4 regions of the Polaromonas sp. P4_F6 genome follow, and region 1 is predicted to be linked to each of the others. Evidence: predicted binding sites of a transcription regulator. Region 1 holds the regulator's gene; each other region holds the start of a gene.
What was found. Region 1 encodes sigma-54, which starts transcription at its own class of promoters, with help from an activator protein. Its sites were predicted from a motif close to TGGCANGNAANCTGCTTT; they were not measured.
Positions count from the first base shown of each region.

Region 2: the regulator sigma-54 is predicted to act here: its motif matches at 4,791-4,808, upstream of nirB (nitrite reductase large subunit NirB).
Region 3: the regulator sigma-54 is predicted to act here: its motif matches at 3,709-3,726, upstream of AC1DUN_RS07825 (circularly permuted type 2 ATP-grasp protein).
Region 4: the regulator sigma-54 is predicted to act here: its motif matches at 4,288-4,305, upstream of AC1DUN_RS08470 (CmpA/NrtA family ABC transporter substrate-binding protein).

Region 1 covers NZ_JBFUJQ010000009.1:62,227-70,140, reverse strand. Annotated here, with positions in the region: gene AC1DUN_RS19300 (THUMP domain-containing class I SAM-dependent RNA methyltransferase) at 1-525, opposite strand, end outside; gene AC1DUN_RS19295 (RNA polymerase factor sigma-54) at 666-2,204, opposite strand; gene lptB (LPS export ABC transporter ATP-binding protein) at 2,392-3,174, opposite strand; gene lptA (lipopolysaccharide transport periplasmic protein LptA) at 3,190-3,819, opposite strand; gene AC1DUN_RS19280 (thiol:disulfide interchange protein DsbA/DsbL) at 3,971-4,630, opposite strand; gene AC1DUN_RS19275 (SPOR domain-containing protein) at 4,759-5,388, opposite strand; gene argS (arginine--tRNA ligase) at 5,443-7,128, opposite strand; gene AC1DUN_RS19265 (PsiF family protein) at 7,263-7,553, shown strand; gene AC1DUN_RS19260 (HTH-type transcriptional regulator ArgP) at 7,624-7,914, opposite strand, start outside.
Region 2 covers NZ_JBFUJQ010000002.1:558,830-566,743, reverse strand. Annotated here, with positions in the region: gene AC1DUN_RS08525 (nitrate reductase) at 1-1,660, opposite strand, end outside; gene nirD (nitrite reductase small subunit NirD) at 1,690-2,076, opposite strand; gene nirB (nitrite reductase large subunit NirB) at 2,091-4,526, opposite strand; gene AC1DUN_RS08510 (type IV pili methyl-accepting chemotaxis transducer N-terminal domain-containing protein) at 4,909-6,192, shown strand; gene AC1DUN_RS08505 (bifunctional protein-serine/threonine kinase/phosphatase) at 6,270-7,914, shown strand, end outside.
Region 3 covers NZ_JBFUJQ010000002.1:418,151-426,064, reverse strand. Annotated here, with positions in the region: gene AC1DUN_RS07830 (transglutaminase family protein) at 1-851, opposite strand, end outside; gene AC1DUN_RS07825 (circularly permuted type 2 ATP-grasp protein) at 874-3,645, opposite strand; gene AC1DUN_RS07820 (transglutaminase family protein) at 3,797-7,399, opposite strand; gene AC1DUN_RS07815 (DNA internalization-related competence protein ComEC/Rec2) at 7,914-7,914, shown strand, end outside.
Region 4 covers NZ_JBFUJQ010000002.1:545,900-553,813, forward strand. Annotated here, with positions in the region: gene AC1DUN_RS08445 (pyridoxal phosphate-dependent aminotransferase) at 1-442, opposite strand, end outside; gene AC1DUN_RS08450 (branched-chain amino acid ABC transporter substrate-binding protein) at 497-1,774, opposite strand; gene AC1DUN_RS08455 (Hsp20/alpha crystallin family protein) at 1,916-2,317, shown strand; gene tsaD (tRNA (adenosine(37)-N6)-threonylcarbamoyltransferase complex transferase subunit TsaD) at 2,349-3,392, opposite strand; gene AC1DUN_RS08465 (ANTAR domain-containing response regulator) at 3,481-4,113, shown strand; gene AC1DUN_RS08470 (CmpA/NrtA family ABC transporter substrate-binding protein) at 4,476-5,720, shown strand; gene ntrB (nitrate ABC transporter permease) at 5,778-6,746, shown strand; gene AC1DUN_RS08480 (ABC transporter ATP-binding protein) at 6,765-7,574, shown strand; gene AC1DUN_RS08485 (ATP-binding protein) at 7,670-7,914, shown strand, end outside.

The DNA.
Region 1 (7,914 bases):
CGGCGCGTCGCCCTTGTCCTCGCGCCAGCCGCGCTTGAAGAGAGGCTCGCCCGAGGTGTCGATGTAAATCGTGACAGTGTCCGTCGTCAGGTGCACGTAGACACGCACGTCGGGCCAGCGCGTGTCGACGCTGGGCCGCACGTCGTCGAACTTGGCGCGAAAACGGTCGGCGATCGCGTCCTTGATCTTCAGCGCCGCGAAGTTCAGGCTGGTCAGCGGGCTGTGCTGGGCGGTGATCTCGACCTTGAAGGTCTGTTTGGGCGTGAACCAGATCTCCCAGGCCACGTTGGCGGCGGCGTTGTAGAGGTCTTGCTCGCCGCGGTACTGGTTGTGCTGCAGCTCGATCAGCACGCGCTGCGCCAGGCGGCTGTGCAGGTTGAGCTGCAGCGCGTCGCGCCAGGAGGCCTGCAATTGCACACCGGCGCGCCAGGCCTTGCCCTGGATGCCGGTGATGCGCTGCACCTCGGCGGCCAGCAGGGCCTCGACGCCCGCGGCGCAGGGTAAAAATAACTGAAGTTGGTTCATGTCGGACTCTTCAAGGGACTGCTAGAAATTCGATTATCGGGATGCAGGGCAAGGCGCACGGAGCGCAGGAACCGGAATGCACTTCGGTGCATGAGGATTCCGAGCACCGCGCAACGCCGCCATGCGCCCGAGAATCGGATTTATAGGGACTTGCGTAGGTTGGCGGGGGCGATGCGCAAGGCCTCGCGGTACTTGGCCACGGTGCGGCGCGCGCATTCAATGCCCTGCTCCTTGAGCATTTCGGAAATCTGGTTGTCGCTGAGAGGTTTTTTCGCGCTCTCGGAGGAGACGAACTGCTTGATCAGCGCGCGCACCGCCGTGCTTGAGGCGTTGCCGCCGGTTTCGGTGCCCAGCGCGGAGCCGAAGAAATACTTCAGTTCAAAGGTGCCGAAGGGCGTGCCCATGTACTTGGCGGTGGTCACGCGTGAAATCGTGGATTCGTGCAGGCCCAGTTCGTCGGCGATTTCGCGCAGCACCAGCGGGCGCATCGCGAGCTCGCCGTGCGTGAAGAAACTCTTTTGCCGCTCGACGATGGCGCTGCTCACGCGCAGTATGGTGTCAAAGCGCTGCTGGATGTTCTTGATGAACCAGCGCGCCTCCTGCAGGCGCTGCTGCAGCGCCTGGCCGTCCTGGCCCTTGTGCTGCTTGAGGGCGTTGGCGTAGATGTCGTGCACGCGCAGGCGCGGCATCACGTCGCCGTTGAGCGTGACCTTGAAGCCCCGGCCCGACTTCACGACGATGACGTCGGGCACGATCAGGTTGCGCTCCACGTTCACGAAGCGGCGCCCGGGTTTGGGGTCGAGCCGGCCTATCACGGCGATCGCGCCCTTGATGGCCGCCTCGGTGAATCCGCACAGGTAGGACAGGCGCTTGACGTCGCGCTTGGCCAGCAGCTCCATGGGGTGCTTGCACACGGCGATGGCGGCGCGGGTCTCCTCGCAGTCCTTGCAGTCGAGCAGCTGCAGGCCCAGGCATTCGGCCAGGTTGCGCGCGCCCACGCCGGCCGGCTCCATGTGCTGCAGCAGCTTGAGCGCCATGGCAAAACGCTGCTCGAGGTCCTCGGCCTGTTCCAGGTCGCCGCCGGCCAGGCCGGCCGCGAGCGAGGCCAGGCTGTCCTCGAGGTAACCGTCGTCGTTGAGCGACTCGATCAGGAAATGCAGGGCCGCGCGGTCTTCCTCTGAGAGGCGCAGGCCCAGCGACTGGCGGTGCAGGTGGTCTTGCAGCGACTCATGGCCGCCCGTGAGGTCCGAGGCCTCGGCCTCGCTTTCCTCGTTGTTGTTCTTGCGCGCAGGCGCATCGCTGCCCCATTCGCTGTCATCGGGCGTGGTCTCCACCGTGCCGTCGCCTTCCCAGCTTTCCTCGAGCTTGGGTTCCGCGCTGACCTCGGCTTCGCCGGCCGCTGAAAGGCCCGCGTCTTCCGCGCCGCCGCCGGCCGTTGCATCGGCGGCGGATTCAAACTCGCGGCTGTCCTGGCTGACCGGCGTGTTGACATGCTCCAGGCCGAACTCCTCGCGCGCCGCGGTTTCGTCCGACACCTCGAGAAACGGGTTTTCGTCGAGCATCTGCTCGACTTCCTGGCTCAGCTCGAGCGTGGACAGCTGCAGCAGGCGTATCGACTGCTGCAGCTGGGGCGTCAGCGCAAGATGCTGCGAGACGCGTAGCGAGAGACCTTGTTTCAAGGACTCCCCCCCGTTGGATGCTCACTTCGTGTAGCACCCTCCCCCCTACAGGGGGCGGCGCCTGTGGCCTGGCAAAGCCAGTTCCACGGCCCCCGCTTGAAAGACGATGGCAGGCGTGTCAATGTGGCGACGGCACTCTCGGAAGCCCGCACGTTAAGCGCGATGAACAACAAGGGGGAAACCATCTCTACATCTTGAAGTGCTCGCCCAAGTACACGCGGCGCACATCGGCGTTGTTCACGATCTCGGACGGCGTGCCCTGGGCCAGGACATGCCCGTCGCTGATGATGTAGGCGTGGTCGCAGATGCCCAGCGTTTCGCGCACATTGTGGTCGGTGATCAGCACGCCGATGCCGCGCGACTTCAGGAAGCCGATGATGCGCTGGATCTCGATCACGGCGATCGGGTCTATGCCGGCGAAGGGTTCGTCAAGCAGGATGAAGCGCGGCTGGGTCGCCAGGGCGCGGGCGATCTCGACGCGGCGGCGTTCACCGCCCGACAGCGCCGGCGCCGGCGAATGGCGCAAATGGTCCACCCGCAGGTCCTGCAGCAGGGCATCGAGCCGCGACTCGATGTCGGCGCGGCCCAGCGGCTTGCCGTTCGCGTCCAGCTGCAGTTCAAGCACGGCGCGCACGTTTTCTTCCACCGTGAGCTTGCGGAAAATCGAGGCTTCCTGCGGCAGGTAGCTCAGGCCCAGGCGGGCGCGCAGGTGAATCGGCATGTGCTCGACCGACTGGCCGTCGATGGAAATCTCGCCGGCGTCGGCGCGCACCAGGCCCACGATCATGTAGAAGGAGGTCGTCTTGCCGGCGCCGTTGGGGCCCAGCAGGCCCACGACCTCGCCCTTTTGCACGGCCACCGAAACGTCCTGCACGACCTTGCGGCTGCCGTAGGATTTTTGCAGCCCCTGCGCCACCAGGCGGCTGGGGGTTGCGGCCTTGGCCGCCGAAGTGTCAGTCACCACATCCATCTGTGCAGGTTCTTTCTATTTCTTTTCACTGCCCAGCGTGGTGCTGGGGCGCAAGGCAGCGGGCGGGGCTGCGGGGGCGGGCGCGGCGCCCGGGGCCGATGCGGCGGCGCGCGGCGAGAGCATGGCGCGTATGCGCCCGCTCGGGTTGGCGGCAGTGCTGTTCTGCGCGCCGCCGTCCACGGTGAAGACGTCGGTGTTGTTGTCGTAGACGATCACGGCGCCCGTGGTTTCATCCACCAGGGTGGCGCCGTTGTAGCGGCGCACCACGGCGCGCTTGATGAATTTGACGAGGTCGGCGCGGCTGTCGTATTCGATGCGCTCGCCCTCGCCTTCGATGTATTCGTCCACGCCGTCGCGTTTCTTGCGGTAGAAAGCCAGCTTGCCGGGCGCCGCGATGGCGATCGCCTGCTGGTAGCCCTCGGGGTCCTGGCTCACGTCGACCCGCGCGCCGCGCACGATGGTCGTGCCCTTGGTGATCACCACGTTGCCGGTGAACACGCTGGTCTGCTTCAGGTCGTCATAACGCAGGGCGTCGGCCTCCGCGTTCATGGGCTTGTCCCGGTCGGCTTTTTCGGCCCAGGCCGGAAACGCCGCCCCCAGCGCCAAAGCGGCCGGCAGGACGAGGGAATAAAGGGGGTGTTTCATAAGGCACGAATCTTGCTGCGTTGGGTTGGGCCATTGTAGCCATGCAAGCTGTGGGAATGGCTTGCACGGGTGAATATTAGGGGCATAAAAAAACCCGCCTGGATCGAGGCGGGTTTTTCGGCGTGGGCCGCTGCGGCCCTGGACGGCCGCCTTATTTCCTGGTGCGCGATTGCGCGATCAGGTAATCCGTGACTTGCAGCGCGCGAGCCATGCTCTGGGACAGAGTGGCCGAGGTGTAATAACGCCCCGCAATGCCCAGCGCCGGCACGCCGTCGACCTTGTAGATGTCCTGCAGCTGCGTCGCCTTGCGGGCCTTGGTGGTGACGGTGAAGGAGTTGTACATCTCGACGAACTTGGCCTTGTCCACGCCCTGCTTTTCGGCCCAGGCCGCGATGGAGTCGGCCGTGTTGAGCGTTAGTTTTTCCACGTGGATGGCGTAAAACACCTTTTTGTGGAGTTCCTCGACCTTGCCCATGGCCTCGAGCACATAAAAAAGGCGCTGCTGGGGTTCGAAATCGGGGCGGAAGGCCACCGGCACGCGCCGCACGGTCACATCCTTGGGCGCCTGCTTTATCCAGGCCTCCAGCGTCGGCTCAAAGGCATTGCAATGCGGGCAGCTGTACCAGAAGAACTCCACCACCTCGACCTGGCCCGCAGGGACCTCGGTGGGCGCCGGCTTGTCCAGCGTCAGGTAGTCGGCGCCGTCCTTGAAGGCCCTGGCCTGGGCTTGCGCCAGCGTGGGAAGGGCGATGCCGCCCAGGCTGGCGACGGCCGCCGAGGCGGCTGAAAACGAAAACTCACGGCGTTGCATCAGATTCTTCTCCTGGTATGACGGAAATGTTGGGTAAGCCGCCCCTGCGGACGGCGGCCTCGTGGTGCGGGGCACAGGGGTTTGTACACCAGCCCCGTGAAAAGTTCAGCTTATTGGCAGCGCGGGGGTCAGCGCTGCACGCGAACCAGCGCCGTCTCAATGGAATTGTTGTCCAGCCGCTCCTTGGCCTTGTCGGCGTCTTCCTTTTTGTCGAAAGGCCCGAGGCGCACCCGGTACACAGTGCGGCCGGCCTGCTCGCGCTCGGTGACCTTGGCCTGCATGCCCAGCAGCAGCAGCTTGGCGCGCTGCTGTTCGGCGTCTTCAGGCGTGCGGAAGGCGCCGGCCTGGATGAAGTAGCTGAAAGGGTCCACGCTGGGGCCGGACGACAGGCCTTCAACCTTGGCCTTGGCCAGGTCGCCCAGCGGGTCGGCCGCGGGGGCAGGTTTGGCGGCGGCTTTGGCAGGCGCCGAGGCGGCGGCCTTGGGCGCGGCGGGATCGGGAACGGCAACGCCGGTCACCTCGCTGGCGGCCGGGGCCGGCGGTTTGGGCTGGTTCTTGCCGGCCAGCGGCGCGTTCGGGTTCCAGTCCTTGTTCTTCTTGGCTTCCGCGGCGTCGCTGTCGGGATTGCGCGCCTGACTCTTGTTCATGAAGGGCACGGGCACCTTGGTGATGTAGACCGCCACAGCCAGCGCGGCGCCCAGGCCTATCAGCGCGCCAATGATCAAACCCAGCAGCGTCCCGCCTCGTTGTGTATTCATACCCTTGCCCACGTTCATTGCCTTGTCCTGAAAATCCGGTTGCTACCGGCGTTCTTACATCTTGCGCGGGGCGCTCACGCCCAGCACCGCCAGGCCATTGTGCAACACCTGCGCGGTCGCCGCGACCAGTGCCAGCCGGGCGCGCTTGACGGCCTCGTCATCGACCAGGATGCGCTCGGCATCGTAATAGCTGTGGTAGCAGGCGGCCAGCTCGCGCAGGTAAAACGCCACGTCGTGCGGCGCCAGGCCGGCGGCCGCATTGGCCAGCATCTCGGGGTATTTGGCCAGCAGCAGCATCAGCGCCTGGGCCTGGGGGCTGTCCAGCGCCGAGAGGTCAGCAGACTTCAGGCTGGCTTCGTCGCCACCCTGCTCGGCCCAGGTGGTGAGGATGGAGCAGATGCGCGCGTGCGCATACTGCACGTAGTACACCGGGTTCTCATTGTTTTTGGCCAGCGCCAGGTCGATGTCGAAGATGTACTCGGTGTCCGGCTTGCGGCTGAGCAAAAAGAAACGCACGGCATCGGCGCTGGTCCATTCGATCAGGTCGCGCAGCGTGACGTAGCTGCCGGCACGCTTGGAGATCTTGACCTCCTCGCCGTTGCGCATGACGCGCACCATGGTGTGCAGCACGTAATCGGGGTAGCCCTGGGGAATGCCCTCGCCGGCGGCCTGCAGCCCGGCGCGCACGCGGGCGATGGTGCCGTGGTGGTCCATGCCCTGGATGTTGATCGCCTTGCCGAAGCCGCGCTCCCATTTGGCCAGGTGGTAGGCCACGTCGGGCACGAAATAGGTGTAGCTGCCGTCGCTCTTTTTCATCACGCGGTCTTTGTCGTCGCCGTAGTCGGTCGACTTCAGCCACAGCGCGCCGTCCTGCTCATAGGTCTTGCCGGCGCTTTTCAGTTTTGCCACCGTGGCGTCGACGCGGCCCGAGCTGTACAGGCTGGACTCGAGGTAATAGTTGTCGAACCTGACCGAGAAGGCCTTGAGGTCCAGGTCCTGCTCGTGGCGCAGGTAGGCCACGGCGAACTGGCGTATTGAGTCCATGTCCTCCACGTTGCCCGAGGCGGTGAACTCGCGGTCGTCCGACTTGACGGTCTTTTTCGCCAGGAAGTCGGCCGCGATGTCGGCGATGTAGTCGCCGTTGTAGGCCGATTCGGGCCAGCCGGCGTCGCCGGGCTTGAGGCCCTTGGCACGCGCCTGCGTGCTGGCGGCCAGGGTCTGGATCTGCACGCCCGCGTCGTTGTAATAGAACTCGCGCCAGACCTGCGCGCCCTGGGTGGCGAAGAGGTTGCAGATCGCGTCGCCCAGCGCGGCCTGCCGGCCGTGGCCCACATGCAGCGGCCCGGTCGGGTTGGCCGAAACGAACTCGACGATCATGCGCCGTCCGCTGCCCGCCGCTTGTGTGCCGTAGGCGGTGCCGGCCTGCAGCACCTCGCGCACGGTTTCCTGCTTGGCGGCGGGCTTGAGGCGGATGTTGATGAAGCCGGGGCCGGCGATCTCGATGGCGTCCACCCAGCGTTCGAAGGCCGGGGCCTTGAGCAAAATGGCGCGCAGGTTTTCGGCGAGCTGGCGCGGATTGAGCTTGAGCGGCTTGGCCAGCTGCATGGCGGCCGTGCAGGCGAAGTCGCCGTGGGCCGCCACCTTGGGGGATTCAAACGCGGCTTTGTCGCCCGCGCCGGGGGAAAGTTCTTCCAGGCCCGCGGCCAGGGCCGCGAGCAGGTCTTTTTTAATCGAGAGCATGGGCTGATTTTACGGTTAAGCCATGCGCCGCCCGGCGCGCGCGCATGCCCGGTCATCGAATTTGCCTGGCCCGGCGTTATGTGTTGGAATTCCAGCCGGAACTCAATCCCGATTCCCAACCCATTGGAGCCACCATGAAAAAGCTGTTATCCCTGACCGCCTTCGCTTTTGCCGCCACCATGATCCTGTCTCCGGTGGCGCATGCCCAGGACGCTCCCGCCAAGACCGCGCAGCAAACCAAGATGGGCACCTGCAACAAGGATGCCGAGGGCAAGAAAGGCGACGAGCGCAAGGCCTTCATGAAGGAATGCCTGAGCGCCAAGAAGGCCACGCAGCAAGAAAAGATGAAGACCTGCAACGCCGACGCCAAGGGCAAAAAAGGCGATGAACGCAAGGCTTTCATGAAAGAGTGCCTGAGCAAGTAAAGCCGCTCCACTTCTCACAAACCACAAAAAGCCTGCCGGGGACGACCCGGCAGGCTTTTTTTTGCCCGCCTCAGTCCTGCAGCAGCTGCGCTTTCGCCGCCTGCCTGACGGCCTGCGTAAGCCGCTGCGCCGCCAGCGGCTCGCGCGTCCAGTGCTGCCAATAAAGCCGCACGTCGACCGCGCAGCCCGGCAGCACCTCCTGCAGCGGCGGGCGGTGCGCGCGCGCCGCCAGCAGGATGTCGGGCACCATGCCCCAGCCCATGCCCAGCTCCAGCGCGAGCTCGAAGGCATCGACGGCCGGCACAAAGTGGCGCGGGTAAAGCGCGCCCTTGAGCTTGAAATGCTGGGCCAGGAAAGTGTC
Region 2 (7,914 bases), on a different contig from region 1:
TGATGTCCAGGTCGCGGCCGCGCGTGGATTCGCGGTGCTCGTTCCAGATGACTTCCACGCCGAGGGCGGCGTCTTGCAGCGGGTAGGGGAAGAGGGTGGTACGGGGAAGAGGGGGCGGGGCCTCGGCGACGGCTGCCTCTTGCTCGGAGAGAGGCTCAGGCTTGTCCGCCTTCAGCAGCTTTTCCAGCCGCTGCGCGAAGTCCACCACGATGGCCCAGTCATGGCGCGTTTCCCCGGGCGCGGCCACGGCCGGGCGCACGCGGCTGATGCGGCGCTCGCTGTTGGTCACCGTGCCGGTTTTTTCGCCCCAGGTGGTGGCGGGCAGCAGCAGGTCGGCATAGTCGCAGCTCGAGGTGGTGGCAAAGGCTTCCTGCACGATGACCAGTTCGGCGCGCTCCAGCGCGCGGCGCACCGTGGCCTGGTCGGGCATGGACTGGGCCGGGTTGGTGCAGGCTATCCACAAGGCCTTGATTTCGCCGTCGGCGGCGGCCTGGAACATCTCGACGGCGGTCTTGCCGGGTTTTTCCGGCACCGAGGGCACGCCCCACAGGGCCGCGATTTCCGCGCGGTGTGCGGGGTTGGCCAGGTCGCGGTGCGCGCTCAGCAAATTGGCCAGGCCGCCCACCTCGCGCCCGCCCATGGCATTGGGCTGGCCGGTCAGCGAAAACGGCCCGGCGCCGGGCTTGCCGATCTGGCCGGTGGCCAGGTGCAGGTTGATCAGGGCGGCGTTCTTGGCTGTGCCGCTGCTGGACTGGTTCAGGCCCTGGCAATACAGGCTCAGCGTGGCGGCCGAGGTGGCGAAGAGTTTCGCTGCGGCGAGCAGGTCTTCCTTTTTGATGCCGCAGGTCTCGGCCACCAGGTCGGGCGTGTAGTCGCGCACCGTGGCCTTGAGCGCGTCAAAGCCCGTGGTGTGCGCGGCGATGTAGGCCGCGTCGGTCCAGCCCTCCCACAGCATGATGTGCAGCATGCCGTTGAAGAGCGACACGTCGGTGCCCGGCTGTATCGGCAGGTAGAGGTCGGCGATCTCGGCCGTGTCGGTGCGGCGCGGGTCGCAAAAAATGATCTTGAGCGCCGGGTTGGCGGCCTTGGCGTCCTCGATGCGCCGGAACAGGATGGGATGCGCATAGGCCGTGTTGCTCCCGACGATGAAGATGCACTGCGCATGGTTCACGTCGTCGTAGCAGGCCGGCGGCGCGTCGGCGCCCAGCGTCTGCTTGTAGCCGGCCACCGCGCTGCTCATGCACAGGCGCGAATTGGTGTCTACGTTGTTGGTGCCTATCAGGCCCTTGGCCAGCTTGTTGAAGACGTAATAGTCCTCGGTCAGCAGCTGGCCTGAAATATAAAAACCCACCGCGTCGGGGCCGTGGTCGCGGATGATCTGCGCAAAACTTTCGCTGGCAAAACCCAGCGCGCTGTCCCAGGACACCGGCTTGGCCGCTTCATGGCGGTGCTCGCGCCGCATGGGCTGCAGCAGCCGCGTTTGCCGCGTGACGGCGGCCGAAGCCGTCAGCGCCAGCGTCGAGCCCTTGGTGCAGAGCCGGCCGAAATTGGCCGGGTGGTCGGGGTCGCCCCTGACTCCCGTGATCTGGTTGCCTTGCGATTCGATCACCACCCCGCATCCCACGCCGCAGTAAGGGCAGGTCGAGCGGGTTTCCTTCAATCCTGCATCAACAAGGGTCATTGGGGCGTTCAGGCGTTGGTCAGTTCTTTGGCCGCGGGGCCGGCTACCACGGGTTGCAAGTCCAGTGCCAGCGTCGCCAGCTCCGTGGCATCGAGGTGCACGGCGCCGTCCTCGACGCGCACGCTGAATTTCTGCGCGCAGCCTTCGTCGGGCGCCTTGGCGCAGCCGCCTTCCAGGTCTATGGTCCAGTTGTGCAGCGGGCAGGCCACGCTGGTGCCGAACACAATGCCCTGGCTCAGCGGGCCGCCCTTGTGCGGGCAGCGGTCCAGCAGCGCGAACACGCCGTCTTCATCGTTGCGGAACACCGCGACGTCGATGCCGCGCTCACGCGCCACGCGGCGCGAACCCAGCACCGGGATGTCGGTGACCAGGCAGATTTTTTTCCATTCAGACATAGTGATCTCTCAATTCAGGCGGGCGTGAGTTTTTCAAACTGCCGGGTGTCGACCGCGGCTTCCTTGAAGTCGAACCAGGGATCGGGCTCGCCGTCGAGCGCGAACTGCAGGCGTTCCCACAGCGCCTTGCGGCCTTCGTGGTCTTCCAGGATGCGCTTTTTGACGTAATCCAGGCCCACACGGTTCACGTAGTGCACCGTGCGCTCCAGGTACCAGCCTTCCTGGCGGTAGAGCTCGCAGAAGGCGCCGGTGTATTCGAGCACTTCCTCGGCGGTCTTGAGCTTGGTGAAGAAGTGGGCCACTTCCGTCTTGATGCCGCCGTTGCCGGCGATGTACATCTCCCAGCCCGAATCGACGCCTATGATGCCGACGTCCTTGATGCCGGCCTCGGCGCAGTTGCGCGGGCAGCCGCTGACGGCGAATTTCACCTTGTGCGGCGCGTACATGCGCCACATCGCGCGCTCCAGGTCCTTGCCCATCTGCGTGCTGTCCTGGGTGCCCATGCGGCACCATTCGCTGCCTACGCAGGTCTTCACCGTGCGCAGGGCCTTGGCGTAGGCGTGGCCAGAGGGCATGCCGATGTCCTTCCAGACGTTTTGCAGGTCCTCTTTTTTCACGCCCAGCAAATCGATGCGCTGGCCGCCGGTGACCTTGACGGTCGGTATCTTGTATTTGTCCACCGCGTCGGCGATGCGGCGCAGTTCGCTGGCCGTGGTTTCGCCGCCCCACATGCGCGGGATGACGCTGTAGGTGCCGTCCTTCTGGATGTTGGCGTGGCTGCGTTCGTTGATGAAGCGGCTTTGCGGGTCGTCCTTGGCCTCCTTGGGCCAGGTGCTGGTCACGTAGTAGTTGACGGCCGGGCGGCAGCTGGCGCAGCCGTTGGGCGTCTTCCATTCCATGAACTTGTAGACCTCGGAGATCGTCAGCAGCTTGTTGGCGCGTATCGCATCGCGCACCGCCTGGTGGCCATGGTCGGTGCAGCCGCACATGGCCTTGAGCTTGGGCGTGGCCGAGTAGTCGCCGCCGGCCGTGAACATGAGGATCTGCTCGACCAGGCCGGTGCAGGAGCCGCAGGAGGCGCTGGCCTTGGTGTGCTTCTTCACCTCGTCGAGCGTGAACAGGCCTTTTTCCTTGATGGCCTTGCAGATGGTGCCCTTGTTGACGCCGTTGCAGCCGCAGACCTCGGCGTCGTCGGGCATGGTGGCGGCCTTGTTGTGGCCTTCATGGCCTGTGTCGCCGAGATTGGACTCGCCGAAGATCAGCTTGTCGCGGATGTCGCTGACGCTGCGGCCGTCGCGCAGCAGCTTGAAGTAGTAGCTGCCGTCCACCGTGTCGCCGTAGAGGCAGGCGCCGACCAGCTTGTCGTCCTTGATCACCAGCTTCTTGTAGACRCCGCCGAAGGGGTCGCTCATCACGATTTCCTCGGCGCCGTCGCTGCCCATGAACTCGCCGGCGCTGAACAGGTCTATGCCCGTGACCTTGAGCTTGGTGGAGGTCAGCGAACCCGAATAACGGCCTATGCCGAACTGCGCCAGGTGGTTGGCCGCGACCTTGGCCTGCTCAAACAGCGGCGCCACCAGCCCGTAAGCGATGCCGCGGTGCGCCGCGCATTCGCCCACCGAGTAGATGCGCGCGTCGGTGACGGTCTGCATGGTGTCGTTGACGACGATGCCCTTGTTGCAGTGCAGGCGCATGGATTCGGCCAGCTGGGTGTTGGGGCGTATGCCCACCGCCATGACCACGAGGTCGGTGGCCACTTCGCTGCCGTCCTTGAACTTGATGGACTTCACGCGGCCTTCTTCGTTGCCGGTGAGCTCCTGGGTCTGCGCGCCTATCAGGAACTTCAGGCCGCGGTCTTCCAGCGATTTCTGCAGCAGCTTGCCCGCCACGTCGTCGAGCTGGCGCTCCATCAGCCAGGGCATGACGTGCACCACGGTGACTTCCATGCCGCGCAGCATCAGGCCGTTGGCCGCTTCCAGGCCCAGCAGGCCGCCGCCGATGACGACCGCCTTCTTGTATTTCTCGGAGGCCTCGATCATCGCGTTGGTATCGGCGATGTCGCGGTAGGCGATCACGCCTTGCAGGTCCTTGCCCGGCACCGGCAGGATGAAGGGGTTGGAGCCGGTGCACATCAGCAGGCGGTCGTATTCCTCTTCGGTGCCGTCCTCGGCGCGCACGATGCGCTTGACGCGGTCGACTTCCACCACTTTTTTGCCGGCATGCAGCGTGATGTGGTTGTCCTTGTACCAGTCCCAGGAGTTCAGCACGATCTCATCCAGCGTCTGCTCCCCGGCCAGCACGGGCGACAGCAGGATGCGGTTGTAGTTGGGATGGGGCTCGGCGCCGAAGACCGTGATGTCGTACAGGTCGGGCGCGACCTTGATCAGCTCTTCCAGGGTGCGCACGCCGGCCATGCCGTTTCCGACCATTACCAGTTTTGATTTTTTCATGGGGCTACTCCAGGGGATTCAGTGTGTCCAGGTGCAAACGTCATGCCACGGCCGTGCCGCGCAGGCGCGCGTCCACGCAGCTTGTCAGGGGGTGCAAGCCGGTCCGGCTTGCCTGAAACAGGATGAAATTCATGATGCTCTCTCCCGGTCAACAGGGATCCGGGCCGTTGACCCGGTATGAGGCACACCATTACGCACGTCGTTGTGCGCAGGACCCGCAGTGCATTCGCTAAGGTCGGGCGCGTCGTTACGCCCGCGATAGCTAATGCAAAACTTGTGCCATATCATTGGCCTGCAAGCCGCGCCCGGAATCCGCAGCCGGCGCGTGGCGCGCGACTTGCATCCTGACCAGCCTTATTTCCCTCCCAAGCTATTGATTTGTATGACTTCCGCATTGGTAAACCTGAACGGCCCCGCCGGCGCCAACCCGCTGGTCTCCGACCTTGAGGCGGCCGGCATCCAGGTCCTGGGGGTGCTCCACGAGCGCAGCAAACTGGTGCAGGAGGCACTGCGGCAGGCGCCCGACGTGCTGGTTTGCCACGATGCGCTGCCCGATGAGGCCTTGTTCAAGCTCTTGCAGGTGGTCGGCGAGACCGCGCCTTGCCCCGTCCTGGTGTTCACCAGCGACAGCGATGCGGAAAAAATCACGCGTGCCACGGAAGTCGGGGTCCATGCCTACGTGGTCAACGGCTACAGCCCGCAGCGCCTGCGGCCGCTGATCCACCTGGCCCAGGCTCGCTTCAGGCGCGAGCAGGCCCTGCAGGACGAGATGCGGGACATCGCCGGCCGCCTCGAGGAGCGCAAGGTGGTGGACCGCGCCAAGGGCATTTTGATGCGCGCCCGCCAGATGTCCGACGACGACGCCTTCCAGATTCTGCGCACCGCTTCCATGCACACCAACCAGCGTCTGGGCCAGGTGTCGCAGCACATCATCCATTCAGCCCGTTTCGCCGAAGACGTCAACCGCTCGGGCCAGTTGCGCATGCTGTCGCAGCGCCTGGTCAAGCTGGTGCTGCTGCGGCTGGCGGGCGTGCAGCCCGAGCGCGTGGCGCAGCTGCTCGCGGAGTCGGTGCAGCGCATAGATGCCAATATCGCCTCTCTCAGTAAAAGCCTGTCCAAGCCCACGTTTGGCGACCTGCTGGGGCAGGTGAGCCTGACCTGGGCGCGCCTGAAGCCCGCCCTGGAGGAAAGCCGCGCGGCCGGCGAGATGGCGCACCTGGACGAGCTCGCCGAGCTGCTGCTGCAGGAAGCCGAGCGCATGACCGCCATCCTTGAAAGCGCCGGCGCCATGCCGCCGCTGCAGATGCTCAACCTGGCCGGCCGCCAGCGCATGCTGAGCCAGCGTTTCGCGAAATACGCCTTGCTGCAGGTCCTGGGCGGCACGGCCTCACAGCGCAGCGAGGTGGGCATGGCCGAGTCGCAGGCGGCTTTTGAGAAGGCGCTGCAGTACCTCAACGACATCCCGCTGACCAGCAGGGAGATCCGCGAGTCCCTGGACAAGGCCGCCGCGGGCTGGGCGCAGATGCGCGCCGGTGCCGCGGGCATCGCCAAGGGCAAGGATGTGAAACGGCTGGAGGGCCTGGCCACCGCCAGCGAAGACCTGCTGGACGTGTTCGAGCAACTCTCGGTGCAGTACGAGCGCAGCATGCAAATGCTGGTGGGCTAGGGCCCGCCAACGGGCGCCAGCCCGGTGCATTGCTGCATTGCACCAATATTGGGCATTGAACTTGCTTACATTGGTGCATGGCATTTGATCTGGACATTGGCTTCGCCACGCTGGCGGGCCGTAAAAACAGCAACGAGGACTTCTGCGCGGCCATGCTGCCCGAACCGGGGCAGGAAGGCATGGGCTCCATCGTGGCGGTGGCCGACGGCGTGAGCACCGGCGGCATGGGCCGGGAAGCCGCGCAAACCACGGTCACCAGCCTGGTCCGCGACTACTACGGCACGCCCGAGACCTGGGACACCACGGTGGCGCTGGACCGCATCATCGGCGCGCAGAACGCCTGGCTGGCCGGCATCAACCGCCGGCGCCGGCCGGCCGTGGGCCTGACCACCCTCACGGCGCTGGTGCTGCGCGGGCAGTCCTACACCCTGGCGCATGTGGGCGATTCACGGGCTTATCTGCTGCGCGGCGGTGCGCTGCAGCAGCTTACGCACGACCATGCGGTCAACCATCCCGACTTCAGGCACCAGCTGCTGCGCTCGGTGGGCGCCGAAGACCATGTGGTGGTCGACTACATGCAGGGTGACCTGCAGGTGGGCGATGTGTTTGTGCTCGTCACCGACGGCGTGCACGGCGTGCTGCGCGATGCGCGGCTGCGGGATTTTGCCGGCCTGCAGGAAGCGGGCGGCTCCCAGCTGGCCAGCCAGGGACTGGTCGACGCCGCCCTGGCCGCCGGCAGCAACGACAACCTGACGGCCGTCGTGGTGCGCGTGCGCGGCCTGCTCGACGCCACCCTGCAGGACGTGAGCCGTATTGCCCAGACTTTGCCGGTGCCACCCAAGCTGAAGGTCGGCGACGTGATCGACGGCCTTGTGGTGACCGCGAAAGTGGCCGACAACGAGATCCATGTGCTGTACCAGGTGCGCGACCCGGCCACGCGTGTGCTTTACGCCCTCAAGGCCTTGAACCCCGCGAGGTCCCACGATGGCGAGGAGCGCGCCATGCTGGCGCACGAGGCCTGGCTGGCCCTGCGCATGCAGTCGGGCCCGGCGGCGGGGCATCTGGTCAGGCTTCACGAAAGCCCGCCAGCCGGGCAGGAGCGCAGCGCTTTTTACCTCCTGTACGACTGGCACAGCGGCGAGACGCTGCAGCAACTGCTGGAACGCGGCCACAAATTCAGCGTTGAACAGGTGCTGGGCGCGGCCACCCAGGCGGCGCGCGCGCTGGGCCGGCTGCACCGCCAGTGCGTGATCCACCGCGACATCAAGCCCGCCAACCTGCACCAGGGCGAAGACGGCGTGCTGCGCCTGCTGGACCTGGGCGTGGCCCTCAGCGGGCGCGAGCCCGAAGCCATGCGCAAGCTGCACGCCGGCACCCCCAGCTTCATCAATCCCGAGCAATGGGGCTTCAGCGCCACAGGCAGCGACGGGCCCGAGGAATTGCCCGACGCGCAAAGCGACCTGTTTGCGCTGGGCGTCACCCTGTACCAGCTGCTGACCGCCAGGCTGCCCTACGGTGAGGTGCTGCCTTACCAGGCCGGCCGCTACTACCGCGACCCGGTCGCGCCCAGCCGCATCAACCCCGAAGTGCCGATCTGGCTGGACCACGTGGTGCTCAAGGCCGTGTCCCGCGACAAGCGCCGCCGCTTTGAAACCGCCGAAGAGTTACTGCTGGCGCTGGAACGCGGCGCCTCGCGCCCGCTGACCGCGCCGCAGGGGACGC
Region 3 (7,914 bases), on a different contig from region 1:
CCGCGTATCACGCCGCGCATGGGCGAGACGTCGAGGAAGTCGCGCCCCGTGGCCAGCGTGACATAGTCTTCGCCCGGCGCGCGGTTGTTGGTGGGGTCGAAGTCCAGCCAGGCGCCCAGGCCCGGGCAATAGACCGAGGCCCAGGCATGCGAGGCGTCGCTGCCGACCAGGCGCGGCTGGCCGGGTGGCGGGCTGGTCAGCAGGTAGCCGCTCACATAACGCGCCGGCAGGCCCATGGCGCGGCAGCAGGCCACCATGATGTGGGCAAAGTCCTGGCACACGCCCTTGCCCTGCCTGAGCGCCTCGAGCGCCGGCGTGTTGACCTCCGTGCTTTCGCTCTCGTAGGTCATGGTGTCATGGATGCGTTCCATCAGGTCGCGCGCCGCCTCGGGCAGCGGCCTGCCTGGCAGGAAGCTGGGTCGCGCGAATTCGGCGAAGGCCTCGTCGCGCGGCACATAGGGCGAGGCGAACAGGAATTCGGAGGCGCTGTCGTAGGCCGCGCCGGCGCGGTAGCGGAACTGCTCGCGCACCTGCTCCCAGGGCTGCGACACCGCGGCGCCGGCAGACAGGGCGCTTTCGGACTGCAGCGGGTTGAGGGCCGTGGTGGCGACCACGCTGTCGGCCACCACGGTCAGGCTTTCATGCGCAGCCTGCAGCGAAAAATAGCTGCGCGTGTTGCCGTAGACGTCCACGGTCTCGCGCAATTGCACGGGCGCCGGGTCGACGCGCAGCGCGTAGCTCAGCAGGCTCTGGCCGTTGCGGCTGGCGGGTTTGAGGTGCACCACATGGTGGGCGTTTTCCACCGCCGGCGCATAGCGGTAGCGGGTTTCATGGACGACGTGCAGCAGCATGGGGTAACTCCGCGCCTGGGGCTCAAGCGCCCAGGCTCTGGCTGCCGGAGGCCGCGTGGCTGAAGTAGCGGCGGCTCAGGGTGTCCGACAGGTCCAGCGCGGCGTCGCAGCATTGCTCCAGCATCTGCACCAGGCGGCCGTCATGCTGCCGGCAGTCTTCGTCGCCGTCGGCTGCTTCGCTGTCCGCGCCGGTTTGCATGCCCGCGCACAAATCGGCCAGGGCCCAGCTGCCGGGGTCGGGCAGCTCCATCGCGAGTTCGGGCATGTCGCCCGGCGCGCTGCCGGCCAGCTTGGCCAGGCGCCCGCGCAGGGTCTGCACCACCCAGCCCAGGGAGCGCGGGTTGTCGCGGTCCAGCACCAGCAAATCCAGCAGGGCGGGGATGTCGCGGCGCTGCTGGTATTGCGCGTGGAAGGTGATGGTGCTGTCGAACAGCGCCACCATGGCGTTGAAGCCGCCTTCCTCGAAGACCGAGCCGGTTTCAAAACCGCGCGCCAGCGCGCCGGCCAGGGTGTTGAGCCGCTCGATCAGCCGGCCCACGCTGAGCAGGCGCCAGCCGTCGTCGCGCGTCATGCGGTCGGTCTGCGCGCCCGTCATGGCCGAGAGGAAACCGCTGGCCGATTCGAGCGCGCGCAGCGCCTCGACGGAGGAGTATTCGAGCAGGTACTGGCTCTGGCCTTGGCCGCCCTGGCTTTGCGACTGGCTTTGGCCCACGCTGCTGAACACCGCGCAGCGCTGGAAAAAATCGGCTTCGGTGCGCACGATCATGTGCCACTGTTCCTGCGACAGGCGCTCGCGCACGGCCGAGGCCGCGCTCTTGAGCGCGCGCAGGTTAAAGCCCACGCTGGCGGCCTGCTCGGTGTCGGCCAGGTTGGCGATCAGCGCGCGTTCAAACACGCGGCGCGCATGCGTGGCTGGCGGCACGGTGTCCAGCACCAGCGCATTGCCGACCGCCATGGTGGTCAGCCAGGCCAGCAGGGGCTGCGAGGTCTGGTCTTCACCGCCCAGGCATTGCAAAGTGATCTGCGCCAGGCGCGTGGAATTTTCGGCGCGCTCGGTGTAGCGGCCCAGCCAGAAAAGGTTTTCGGCCGCGCGGCTGGTCACCGGCGGGCGGTGGCGCAGCGGGGCGGTGGCCCAGGCGGGCGAGGGCTGCTCGGCACGCGGAGCTGTCGCCTTGGCCGCGGACGCATCGCCCAGCACCCAGACGTCGGCGCTGCTGCCGCCGTGCTGCATGGAGGACATGTTCTCGTTCTTGCCGGCCAGCCGCGCCAACCCGCCGGGCAGCACCTGCCAGGAGCCCTTGCCGTCGGCCACGGCAAACACGCGCAGCATGGCCGATCGCGGGGAAATCCGCTCGCCCTGCCAGGTCGGCGTCTGCGGCAGCGGCAAATAGGCCTGCACCGTGTAGTCCTCGCCGCGGCGCACGATGCGGCCGGCCCATTCGTCCAGCGCGCGGCGCGACAGCGTGTGGCCTATCACCGACTCCATGCCCGAGCCCGGGTAGGTTGGCTTGATCACGCAGTTCTTGAGCTGGCCCAGCACATCCTGCAGCACCGCTTGCTCGCCGCACCACCAGGTGGCCAGCGAGGGCAGGGCCAGGGTCTCGCCCAGCAGGTGTTCGGACAGCGCGGGCAAAAAGCCCAGCAGCGCGCTCGATTCAAGGAAGGCCGAGCCCGGCGTGTTGACCACCAGCACATTGCCGGCACGGATAACCTGCAGCAGGCCGGGCACGCCCAGCGTGGAGTCCGAGCGCAGCTCCAGCGGGTCCAGGAACTCGTCGTCCAGGCGCTTGAGAAGGCCGTGCACCGGCTCCAGGCCGCGCAGGGTCTTGAGGTAAAGCTTGTCGTCGCGCACCAGCAGGTCGCTGCCCTCGACCAGGGTCAGGCCCAGGAAGCGCGCGAGGTAGGCGTGTTCAAAATAGGTTTCGTTGTAAGGCCCCGGGGTCAGCAGCACCACGCGGCTTTCCTCGTTGCCGTCGGCCGGGCTCATGGCCTTGAGGCCGTCCACCAGCGCCTTGTACGACGCGGCCAGGCGCTCGACTTTCATCTCGCGGAAGGCTTCGGGGAACAGCAGCGAGATGGTCAGCCGGTTTTCCAGCAGGTAGCCCAGGCCCGAAGGCGCCTGCGTGCGCTGCGACACCACCGACCAGCGGCCGTCGGGGCCGTGGGCGATGTCGAAGGCGGCGATGTGCAGATAGGTGCCGCCGGCCGGCTGCACGCCCTGCATGCCGCGCAGGTAGCCCGGGTGGGCATGCACCAGCGCGCTGGGCAAGAGGCCTTTGGAGAGCAGCTCCTGCGGGCCGTAGATATCGGCCATGACACGGTCCAGCAGGCGGGCGCGTTGCTGGATGCCGGCCTCGATCTGCGCCCAGTCGCCGGCCGAGACCATCATGGGAAAGAGGTCCAGCGCCCAGGGGCGCTGCGGGCCGTTGGCGTCGGCGTAGACGTTGTAGGTCACGCCGTTGTCGCGGATCTGGCGGCGCAGGTTGGCGGTGCGGTGGTTCAGGTCGTAAAACCCGTCGGCGCCCAGGAAGTTGAAAAAGCGTGTCCAGTCGGGCGACAGGCTGTCGTCGGTGGCGGCGGCTTCGGGCGGGGGCGCGGCGGTTTCAGGGGCGCCGGCCGTGCGCAGCGCGGGCTGGGCCGGCGCGGCCGTTTCCGCGGGCGCGGGGCCTTCGGAGACACGGCCCCGCAACTCGTCGAAATGGCCGGCTGCCGCATGCGGCGCCAGCGCGGCGGCCAGGGCGCAGGGGGATTCGAGCGCCTGGGCGGCAAAAAGGGACTGGGTGTTATTTTCCACGTGCTGCAAGTATGCCTGCGGCCCGCAGGCGCAAAGCCTCAATCAGGTACGGCTTTCCCGCCAAATGGACGATTTATGCCGCTTGCGCATGCAATTGTTGCAGCCATAAGACAGGCTGATGGGCGCCGGGGAAGGCGCCCCCCAGCCGCCCTCAGCGCAGGTCCAGCGTGAACGGAAACTCCCGGCTGGGCTGCGCCGGCGCCACGCGCATCTTGCCGGGCGTGTGGCCCATGCGGAAAAAGCGCGTGAGGCGGCGGCTTTCGGCCTCGTACGAATTGACCGGCAGCGTGTCGTAATTGCGCCCGCCCGGGTGCGCCACATGGTATTGGCAGCCGCCCAGCGAGCGCTCCATCCAGGTGTCGACGATGTCGAAGGTCAGCGGCGCATGCACGCCTATGGACGGGTGCAGCGCCGAAGGCGGGTTCCAGGCCTTGTAGCGCACGCCGGCCACATATTCGCCGACGCGGCCCGTGCTTTGCAGCGGCAGGGCCCGGCCGTTGACGGTGATGACGTAGCGGTTGTCGTTCAGGCCCGTGACGTGCACTTCGATGCGCTCCAGCGAGGAGTCGACATAACGCACCGTGCCGCCGGCCGAGCCTTCCTCGCCCATCACATGCCAGGGCTCGAGCGCGCTACGCAGCGTCAGCTCGATGCTGTTGGATTTGACCTGGCCGATGAGGGGGAAGCGGAACTCGAAATGCGGCTCGAACCAGGCCATGTCGAAGGCGTAGCCGGCTTCGCGCAGCTCGGTCAGCACGTCCTCGAAGTCCATGCGCACAAAGCCGGGCAGCAGGAAGCGGTCGTGCAGCTCGGTGCCCCAGCGCGTGACGCGGCCGTGGTAGGGCTTGTTCCAGAAGCGCGCCACCAGCGCGCGCAGCAGCAGCTGCTGGGCGATGCTCATGCGCGCATGCGGCGGCATCTCGAAGGCGCGCAGCTCCAGCAGGCCCAGGCGGCCGGTGGTGGAGTCGGGCGAGTACATCTTGTCGATGCAGAACTCGCTGCGGTGGGTGTTGCCGGTCACGTCGACCAGGATGTTGCGCAAGGTGCGGTCCACCAGCCAGGGCGGCATGTCGGCGCCGTATTTCTTGCGGTTGTTCTCAATCTCGCGCAGGGCGATTTCGAGTTCGTAGAGCTGGTCGTTGCGGGCCTCGTCCACGCGCGGCGCCTGGCTGGTCGGGCCTATGAACATGCCCGAGAACAGATAGCTCAGCGAGGGATGGTTGTGCCAGTAGGCGATCAGGCTGCCCAGCACCTCCGGCTTGCGCAGGAAGGGGCTGTCGGCCGGCGTGGCGCCGCCCAGCACAAAGTGGTTGCCGCCGCCGGTGCCGGTGTGGCGGCCGTCGGTCATGAACTTCTCGGCCGACAGGCGGGTCTCGTGCGCGATCTTGTAGAGGAACTCGGTGTGCTCCACCAGCTCGCCCCAGTTGTAGGCCGGGTGGATGTTGACCTCGATGACGCCGGGGTCGGGCGTGACCTGCAGCATTTTCAGGCGCGGGTCGCGCGGCGGCGGGTAACCTTCGAGCACGATGCTCACGCCCAGCGATTGCGCCGTGGCTTCCACTGCGGCCAGCAGGTCCAGGTAGTCCTCGAGCCGTTCCATGGGCGGCATGAAGACATAGATCGCACCCACTTCGCCGCGGCCCGATTTGTTGGCCTGACTGTCCGGGTCGGCCTTGGGTTTGTCCCTGGGGCCGTTGGCGCGCTGCGGGTCGCGCACTTCCACGCACAGCGCGGTGCGTGTCAGCCAGGCGGCCGACTCAAAAGGCTTGGGCGCGCGGTCGTCTGCGGGCGCGGCCGCCTCGGGCGATGCGCCGGCCGGCTGGCCGCCCGCACCGCCAGTGCCGTTGTTGCCCGTCGGACGGAACTGCAGGATGCGGCTGGCCTGCGACAGCGCGGTGTTGCCGCTCAGGTAGCGCGCCATGTACTGCGCCAGTGAACTGGCGCTGCCGCCCGCGGAAGGTGCCGCCGCTGTGGCGCCGCGGGCATCGCTGAAGCCGCCGTTGTAGCGCGCGGCCAGCGCCGAGGCATCCGGCAGGTCCTGCCGCGGCGCGAAAGGGTCGGACTCGATCATGTAGGGATAGTCGGTCTTGGACACCCAGGGCACGGAATCCAGCGGCAGGCGGTAGCCCATGGGGGAATCGCCCGGCATCAAATACATGCGTTCGTCGCGGAAAAACCAGGGTCCCGTGGTCCATTTCGGGCCGGCCAGCGCAGGCGAGGCGCTGGCGTTTCTTTGTGTGAGCTGCTCCTTGGTCTGCAGCGGCAGCACATAGCCCACCACCGAATCCAGGCCCTGCATGAAGACCCGGCGCAGGCGCTCGCGCTCCATGGCGTCGTCCAGCCGCGAATCAAAGGGGTCGACATTGACCGGCAGCCGGCGTTCGCGCCAGAGGTAGTACCAGGTGTCCTCATAGCCCGGCGTGATGTAGGTCGTGGCCAGGCCCAGCTTGCCCGCCAGGGTCTGCACAAAACGCTGCGCGTCGGCGCTGGTGTAGTTGCAAGGCTGGCGCTCGTCGGCGAACAGGGCCGGGTTCTGCCAGATCGGCTGGCCGTCCTTGCGCCAGAAAATGCTCAGCGCCCAGCGCGGCAGCTGCTCGCCCGGGTACCACTTGCCCTGGCCGAAGTGCAGGAAACCGCCTTCGCCGTATTCGGCGCGCAGTTTTTGCACGAGTTCGGTCGCATAGCCGCGCTTGGTCGGGCCCAGCGCGGCGATATTCCATTCGGCCGCGTCGCGGTCGGTGGTGGCCACAAAGGTCGGTTCGCCGCCCATGGTCAGGCGCACGTCGCCGGCCGCCAGGTCCTGGTCGACCTTCTCGCCCAGCGCCAGCACTTTCTGCCATTGCTCTTCGGTATAGGGCTTGGTCACACGCGGCGATTCATAGATGCGCTGCACCGCCATGTGGTGCTCGAACTCGACTTCGGATTTGTCGACGCCGCCCTCGACAGGCGCGGCGCTCGAGGGCTCGGGCGTGCAGGCCAGCGGGATATGGCCTTCGCCGGCCATCAGGCCCGATGTCGGGTCCAGGCCCACCCAGCCCGCGCCTGGCAAAAACACCTCGCACCAGGCGTGCAGGTCGGTGAAATCGGCTTCGGCGCCGCTGGGGCCGTCTATGGACTTGACGTCGGCCTTGAGCTGTATCAGGTAGCCCGAGACAAAACGCGCGGCCAGGCCCATGTGGCGCAGCAGCTGCACCAGCAGCCAGCCGGTGTCGCGGCAGGAGCCGCAGGCCAGGCGCAGGGTCTCCTCGGGTGTCTGCACGCCGGGCTCCATGCGGATGGAGTACTGGATGTCCGACTGCAGGCTCTGGTTCAGGCCCACCAGGAAATCGATGGTGCGTTTGGGCGTGCGGTCGATTTTCTCGAGGTAGCGCTTGAACAGCGGCGTGGCAGGCTGGGTGGCCAGGTAGGGCGCCAGTTCCCGGGCCTGCAGCGCGTTGTAGCTGAAGGGAAATTCCTCGGCGGCCGGCTCCAGGAAGAAGTCAAAGGGGTTGAACACCGCCATTTCCACGACCAGGTCCACCGTGACCTTGAACTCGCGCGTCGGCTCGGGAAACACCAGCCGGGCCTGGTAGTTGGCGAAAGGGTCCTGCTGCCAGTTGATGAAATGCCCGGCGGGCTCGACCTTGAGGGAATAGGACAGCACCTGGGTGCGGCTGTGCGGCGCGGGCCGCAGGCGGACCACCTGGGGGCCCAGCCGCACCAGGCGGTCGTATTTGTAATGGGTGATGTGGCTCAGGGCAACGTGGATGGACAAGGCAACCTCGCTTAAAAAAATAACTGGGCGCGGGGACCGCCACATCATGCGGTCTTGAAAACACTAAGAACCTGTTCACGGCCTAAACGGGGCCGCGCAAGCACCTTATCGGGATGGGATGCAAGGCGCGGTGCGACGCCCATAGCATAGCTATGGGCTAGCGCCGCAACGCTGCAGACCGCCCGAGAAGGCGCTTGCCCTCCGGGTTGGGGTGAAATCGGGCGATTGAGCCACCCAGGCCCTTGCATGGGCATTAGCCCATGCGGCGGTCCCGGGCGGCCCACTCATCCCGATTGCACCCCAACGCGGCTCCGTTTAGGCCGTGAACAGGTTCTCAACAGCTTACCCGGATTTGGCGGTATTTCTGAAAGCAAGAGCTGCGCCATGCGGAGTTTGCATGGCGGGCTGTCGGCTTGCTGCATCGCCCTCCCGTTAAACAAGTTCTAAAAAAGCAAAAAACAGGGGAGGCGGCTTTGGGGCCAGCTGTATTCATCATCGTGTCATGGCCCGCGCCA
Region 4 (7,914 bases), on a different contig from region 1:
CGCCCGCCACCGGCTTGAGGCTCACGCAGCGCACCCGCGCGCCCATGATGGCCGGCTGAGCCGTCAGGTTGGGCCAGACCGGCGTGACGGCAACCACCTCGTCGCCCGCATCCACCAGCGCCTGCACGGCCAGCATCAAGGCATTGACGCCCCCCGAAGTGACCGCAATGCGCTCCGCCGTGATGGGCGCGGCGCCCGGGCAGCGCAGGCCCGCGGCATAAGCGGCGATGGCCTCGCGCAGCTCGGGCAGGCCCAGGTTGTGGGCGTAAAAGGTCTCGCCCTGCTGCAGCGAGGCGGCGGCGGCGTCGCGAATAAAGGCCGGCGTGACCTCGTCGCTTTCGCCAAACCAGAACTTGAGCACGTCGCTGCGCCCCATGCCGGCATTGGCCACCTGGCGGATCATGGATTCTTCAAGGTTTAAAACAGCCTGTCTCATGGTCATGGGAATGTTCGATCTGCCTGCCGGCGTCCGTCAAAAAAACAAGGAAATTAAAGCTCAGGGCCGGACCATCTTGCAGTTGCTCGGCTGCTCGGCCCGCTCGGGCGAGATGGTCTTGATCACGCGAAAACCGTAGCCCGAGCCTTCCACGTCGAACTTCACGCCCGGCGAGCCCTGCTTGCCCATCAGCGCCACCAGCAGCGGCTGCTGGAACTGGTGGTCCTGCGCGCGCATCGCACCCTGGTGGCCCGCGAAAGTGACGGTGCCGCGCTCGAGCTGCGCCGCCACCGCGCCGGCTTCGGTGCTGCCGGCCCTGTCCAGGCTTTGGGCCAGGGCCTCGACCATGAGCTGCATGCGCATGTGCACATAGTCGTCCTGCGGCTTCGGGAACCGCTGGCGGAAAGACTGGTAGAAAGCCTCGGACTGCGCGCCCGCCTCGTTGGGAAACCAGTCGGCCACGGCGACCACCTTGCCCACGCCGGCCTCGCCCAACGCGCCCGGCACGCCCAGTGCATTGCCATAGAAGGTGTAGAACTTGCCCTCGTAACCCACTTCCCTGGCCGCCTTGATCAGCAGGGTCAGGTCGTTGCCCCAGTTGCCCGTGAGCACCGCCTGCGCGCCGCTGGCCTTGATCTTCGCGGCATAGGGAATGAAATCCTTGACGCGGCCCAGCGCGTGCAACTCGTCGCCCACGATCTGCACGTCGGGGCGCTGCGCACCCAGCTGCTTGCGGGCCTCGCGCAACACGGCCTGGCCGAAGCTGTAGTCCTGGCCTATCAGGTAAATGCTTTTGAGCGCCTTGTCGTCCTTGAGCACGTCCATGAGCGCGGCCATGCGCATGTCGGCGTGCGCGTCGAAGCGGAAATGCCAGTAGCTGCATTTTTCGTTCGTCAGGATGGGATCGACCGCCGAGTAGTTCAGGAACAGCACGCGCTTTTTCGGCTCGCGCTCGTTGTGCTTGTTGATGGCGTCAATGAGCACCGCCGCGATGGCCGAGGAATTGCCTTGCGCGATGATGGTCACGCCGTCGTCGATGGCCGAGCGCAAAGCCGCCAGCGCCTCTTCGTTCTGGCCCTTGCTGTCGTAGCGCTCGACCACCAGATTGCGCGGCCCGCCGGCCAGCTTCACGCCGCCGCGCGCATTGACCCGCTCGGTGGCCCAGACCAGGTTGCGGAACACGGCCTCGCCGGTGTTGGCGAAGGCGCCCGACAGGCTTTCGATCAGCGCAATACGGACAGGTGCAGGCGCCGGCGGCTGGCCGGCGGTCTGCGCGCCGGCACCCACGGCGGCGCAAAGACATAGGGCCGTGAAAAGGCGTTTCAAGTGTTGGCGCATAAAAAAATAACTCCCTGTTTTTCGCTGGATATGGCTTGAATAAACCGGCTGCACACCTAACTGGTGTGCATGCGGCAATCACGGTGAACGCCGCGCAGTGTAAGGGGAAACCGCCCCTTGTTAACCCATCAAGGAACAGCCATGTTTTACTCTCTCGCCCATCGCCCCGCCCGCGCCTTTCATCGCCACTACGCGCCCGTCGTGAGCAACGGCGCCCTGGAAAAATTCCTCAACGACACCTTCTCCTCGCTCTCCGATGCCGGCGCCGCCAAGCCCGCCAGCGTGGAAGACCAGGAAAAAGCCTACACCCTGCAACTCGACGTCCCGGGTCTCGCCCGCGAACACCTGGACATCGGCATCGAAGGTGATGTGGTCCGCGTGACCAGCAAGGAAGACGCGCCCCGCAAGGTCAAGGCCGCATGGCGCTTCCCTCTGGAAATCGACACTGCCAACAGCTCCGCCAAGCTCGAGAACGGCGTGCTGACCCTGACGCTGGGCAAGAAGGTCCCGGTGAGCAACGTCACGCACCTCGACATCCAGTAATCGAGGCACTCTGGGTTGCGGGCGGAGCGGCTCAGGCCGGCTCAGCCTGCAATTCAGCAAGATTCCAGCGCGGCTTTACATCGAATGTGTAGCCGCGCTGAAGCGTTTCCAGCCCCGCCTGCAAGCGCATGCCGGCCGCCAGCGCAATCATCGCGCCGTTGTCGGTGCACAAATGCAATTCGGGGTAATGCACGCGAATACCGCGTTGTTTGCACACGGCATTGAGCTGGCTGCGCAGCAGCGCATTGGCGCCCACGCCACCGGCCACCACCAGGCGCTTGAGCCCGGTCTGGGTCATCGCCGCCAGTGATTTTTTGACCAGCACTTCCACAATCGCCGCCTGTGTGGCGGCCGCGAGGTCGGCCTTGCGGCTTTCCAGGTCGGGCCCCAGCTTTTTGGCCTGCGTCAGCACCGCGGTCTTCAGCCCGGCGAATGAAAAATCGAGGTCACCGCTGTGCAGCAAGGGCCGCGGCAGCTTGAAAGCCGCGCCATCGCCCCCCTCGGCCAGTTTCGACAAGTGCGGGCCGCCCGGATAAGGCAGGCCCATGAGTTTGGCCGACTTGTCGAAAGCCTCGCCGGCCGCGTCGTCAATGGTTTCACCGAGCAGCTCGTAGCTGCCTACGCGGTCCACCCGCATCAGCTGGGTGTGGCCGCCCGACACCAGCAGCGCCACAAACGGAAACTCGGGCGGGTCGGCACTCAGGAAGGGCGAGAGCAAATGGCCTTCCAGGTGGTGCACGCCCATGGCCGGCTTGCCCAGCGCCGCCGCCAGCGAGCAAGCCACCCCGGCCCCCACCAGAAGCGCGCCGGCCAACCCGGGCCCGCGCGTGTAGGCCACCACATCCACTTGCGCCAGGCTGCTACCCGCCTGCGCCATCACCTGCTGCGTCAGGGGCAATACACGGCGTATGTGGTCGCGGCTGGCCAGCTCAGGCACCACGCCGCCATAGGCCTGGTGCATGGCGATCTGGCTGTACAGCGCATGCGACAGCAGGCGCGGCACGCCAGCGCCGCTGGCATCCACCAGCGCCACGCCGGTTTCATCACAACTCGATTCGATACCTAAGACTCGCATATTCTTCGAGTGTAAGGTTTGGAGAGAACTCCCCACAGCAGCAGGGCTGCGGAGCCGTCAGGGGCACAGTTCTTGCACGAGTTCTCCCATGACGCCGTCACAATCCCTGCGCCTGGTCATCATCGCACCGGACCTCCTGGAGTCCGTGTCCGATGACGCCCATGCCCGGGAGCTGGCCGAGCGCTCGCGCCAGCTGCGCATAGGCCTGCTGGAAAACGGTTACAACATCGTCGCGGTGCTGCCGGCCGACACCTTTCTGGACGAGCGCCTGGCGCAGCTGCAGCCCGACATGATCATCGTGGACGCCGAAAGCGAGGCGCGCGACTCCCTGGAGCATGTGGTGATGGCGACGCGGGACGCGCGGCGGCCCATCGTGCTGTTCACCAACGACAACGACACCAGCCACGTCAAGGACGCCGTCGCCGCCGGCGTGTCGGCTTACGTGGTGGCCGGGCTCTCGCCAGACCGTATCCGACCCATCCTGGACGTGGCCATGGCGCGCTTTGAGCACGAGCAAGGCCTGCGAAAAGAGCTGGCGCACGCCAAAACCGAGCTGCATGAGCGAAAAGTCATAGACCGGGCCAAAGGCATGCTGATGCAGCGCCAGGGGCTGTCCGAGCAGGCCGCCTACGAAAAGCTGCGCAAGGCCGCCATGGACAAGGGCCTGCGCCTGGGCGAGGTGGCCCAGCGCATGCTGGACGCCCTGGACCTGCTGGGCTGATCCGCCACCCTCAATTGGTGCGGCGCACAAATTAGGTGCAGGCAGCAAGCCCCACCGTTTTGGCATCCCGCCCCGCAACACCTGTTCAGGGCTTTCGACCTGGGGGCTCACAACGGAGAATTTCCCGGCATCCCCACTCTGTAGAACAAGGCTTTCGGCAACGCTAGGCGCCCCTGGCACAGCTTTTGCAATGCCCTAAGCACTGGCCAAGGATGGCCATACGGCACAGCACTTCAACGACGAAGTGTGTGGTGCCCCAAGGAACAAAGGCGTTCGCACCCTGCATCACGTTCAACGTGTTGCCCGGGTCGAGCGCCTTTTTTGTTTTTGTCTTTTGTTTTTACTTAGCTGGAGCCGACCACATGACTGAACTGCTGAAATCTTCGCTGACACGCCGCACCGTGCTGCAGGCCGCGGCCGTGGGCGCCGTGGGCATCAACCCCGCCCTGCGCGCCGCCGTGTACGCCCAGGGATCGGACGCGCCGGAGAAAAAGGAAGTCAAGATCGGCTTCATTCCCCTGACCGACTGCGCCTCGGTGGTGATGGCCTCGGTGCTGGGCATAGACCAGAAGTATGGTGTCAAGATCATCCCGACCAAGGAAGCCAGCTGGGCCGGCGTGCGCGACAAGCTGGTCAACGGCGAACTGGACTTCGCCCACGTGCTCTACGGCCTGGTCTACGGCGTGCACATGGGCACGGCCGGCCCCAAGAAAGACATGGCCGTGCTGATGACGCTCAACAACAACGGCCAGGCCATCACGCTGTCCAAGAAGCTCGCCGACAAGGGCGCGGTGGACGGCCCCGGCCTGGCCAAGCTGATGGCCAGCGACAAGCGCGAATACACCTTTGCCCAGACCTTCCCCACCGGCACGCACGCCATGTGGCTTTATTACTGGCTGGCTGCCAACGGCATCAATCCGATGAAGGACGCCAAGGTCATCACCGTGCCGCCGCCGCAAATGGTGGCCAATATGCGTGTGGGCAATATGGACGGCTACTGCGTGGGCGAGCCCTGGGGCCACCGCGCCATCATCGACGGCATTGGCGTGACCGCCGTGACCACCCAGGACATCTGGAAGGACCACCCCGAAAAGGTGCTGGGCACCACCGCGGAATTCGTGCAGAAATACCCCAACACGGCGCGCGCCGTGACCGCCGCCATCATCGAGGCCGGCAAGTGGATTGACGCCAGCCTCACCAACAAGAACAAGATGGCCGAAACCGTGGCCGACAAGAGCTACGTCAACACCAGCGTCGACGCGATCAACCAGCGCATCCTGGGCCGCTACCAGAACGGCATGGGCAAGACCTGGGACGACCCCAACTACATGAAGTTCTACAACGACGGCGCGGTGAATTTCCCCTACCTCTCCGACGGCATGTGGTTCCTCACGCAGCACAAGCGCTGGGGCCTGATCAAGGAGCACCCGGACTACCTGGGCATCGCCAAAAAGATCAACCAGATCGATGTCTACAAACAGGCCGCCACCGCCGCCAAGGCCAGCGTTCCCAAGGACGTCATGCGCAGCAGCAAGCTGATGGACGGCGCAGTCTGGGACGGCAAGGACCCGAAAAAGTACGCCGACAGCTTCAAGCTCCAGGCCTGAAAAAGCCGCGATCACAGCCACCACCGCCACTCCACCTTCACGCAAAGAGGTCACGCCATGGTCAGTGCCGTATTTCACAGCCCGCTCGACGCCGCGCCCACAGCCCGCGGCGGCGACAAACCCAAAACCAGGGATGCCGGCCCTGCGCCATCGGCGCCCGCCCAAAAGAACATGACAAACCCCTCTACCACTCCTTCCCCGGCACAAGCGGCCGCACCCGCCGCGCCGGCCCGTGCGTCCTGGGACCTCTCCGCCCTTTGGCTGGCGGTGCTGCCGCCCCTGCTGGGCCTGGGCCTGCTGGCGCTGGTGTGGGAGCTGGTGTTCATGGGCACGGGCGGCAGCATCCCGTCTCCCAAGGACACCCTCGCCCAGGCGGTGCAGATCTTCAGCGACCCCTTCTACAGCAAGGGCCCCAACGACCAGGGCGTGGGCTGGAATGTGCTGTCCTCGCTCAAGCGCGTGGCCATGGGCTTCGGCATGGCGGCGGTTGTCGGCATCCCGGTCGGTTTCATGATCGGCCGCTTCAATTTCCTGAGCCGCATGTTCAACCCGCTGATCAGCCTGCTGCGCCCGGTCTCGCCGCTGGCCTGGCTGCCCATAGGCCTGCTGGTCTTCAAGGGCGCCAACCCGGCCGCCATCTGGACCATCTTCATCTGCTCGATCTGGCCCATGATCATCAACACCGCCGTCGGCGTGCAGCGCGTGCCGCAGGACTATATGAACGTGGCGCGCGTGCTCAATCTCAGCGAATGGAAGATCGTCACCAAGATTCTCTTCCCCGCCGTGCTGCCCTACATGCTGACCGGCGTGCGCCTGGCCGTGGGCACCGCCTGGCTGGTGATCGTCGCGGCCGAGATGCTGACCGGCGGCGTCGGCATCGGCTTCTGGGTCTGGGACGAGTGGAACAACCTCAACGTCAAGAACATCATCATCGCGATCTTCGTGATCGGCATCGTCGGCCTGGTGCTGGAATTCGCGCTGATCAAGCTGGCCACGGCCTTCACCTTCGAAGAAGTCAAGAACTAAGCCCCCAGGAGCCCCGCCATGACATCCTTCACCACCAAGTACATCGAAATCCAGGGCGTCGAGCAGACCTTCAAGACCCGCAAGGGGCCGTTCCGCGCGCTGCAGAACATCAACCTGACGGTCGCCAAGGGCGAGTTCGTCGCGCTGATCGGCCACTCGGGCTGCGGCAAGTCCACCTTGCTGAACCTGATCGCCGGCCTGACGACGCCCACCGAGGGCAGCCTGCTGTGCGCCAACCGCGAAATCGCCGGGCCCGGCCCGGAGCGCGCCGTGGTGTTCCAGAACCACTCGCTGCTGCCCTGGCTGACCTGTTTTGAAAACGTCTACCTGGCCGTCGAGCGCGTGTTCTCGGCCACCGAAAGCAAGGCCCAACTCAAGGCCCGCACCGATGCGGCGCTGGCCATGGTCGGGCTGAGCGCGGCGGCGCAAAAGCGCCCCGGCGAAATCTCGGGCGGCATGAAGCAGCGCGTCGGCATCGCGCGCGCGCTGTCCATGGAGCCCAAGGTGCTGCTGCTCGATGAACCCTTCGGCGCGCTGGACGCGCTGACCCGCGCCAAGCTGCAGGACGAGCTGCTGCAGATCGTGGCCACCACACAAAGCACGGTGGTGATGGTGACCCACGACGTCGATGAGGCGGTGCTGCTCTCCGACCGCATCGTGATGATGACCAACGGCCCCTCGGCCACGATCGGCGAGGTGCTGCAGGTCGAGTTGCCGCGGCCCCGCTCGCGCGTGGCGCTGGCCGAGGACATCCGCTACCTGGGCTACCGCAAAGCCGTGATCGACTTTCTTTATACGCGCCAGGGCCACGTCGAAAAGGCAGCCTGAGGCAGGGCCGCCGAGAAGCCGGAAAACCGGCCGGCGGCCGCATCGCAAGAAAACGGGATAAACCGTTCCGCAAGTTCGCACAAGGGAGGTTTGCTATGTCTGCAGTTTTGCCAGTCCAAGGCGCCGACAGGATCGCGGCCGCCCGGCCCGCACGCAAAGCCGGCCCCGGCCTGTTCGGCAAATACCGCGAAATCATCATCGCGGTGGCCTTCTTCCTGCTGTTCGATCTCGGGGTGCTGGTGCTGAATTTCTACACCTCGTTCAAGATCGACCAGGACACCGTGACCATCAACCTGTCGGGCCGCCAGCGTTATGTGTCGCAGCGCGTCGCGCGCACCCT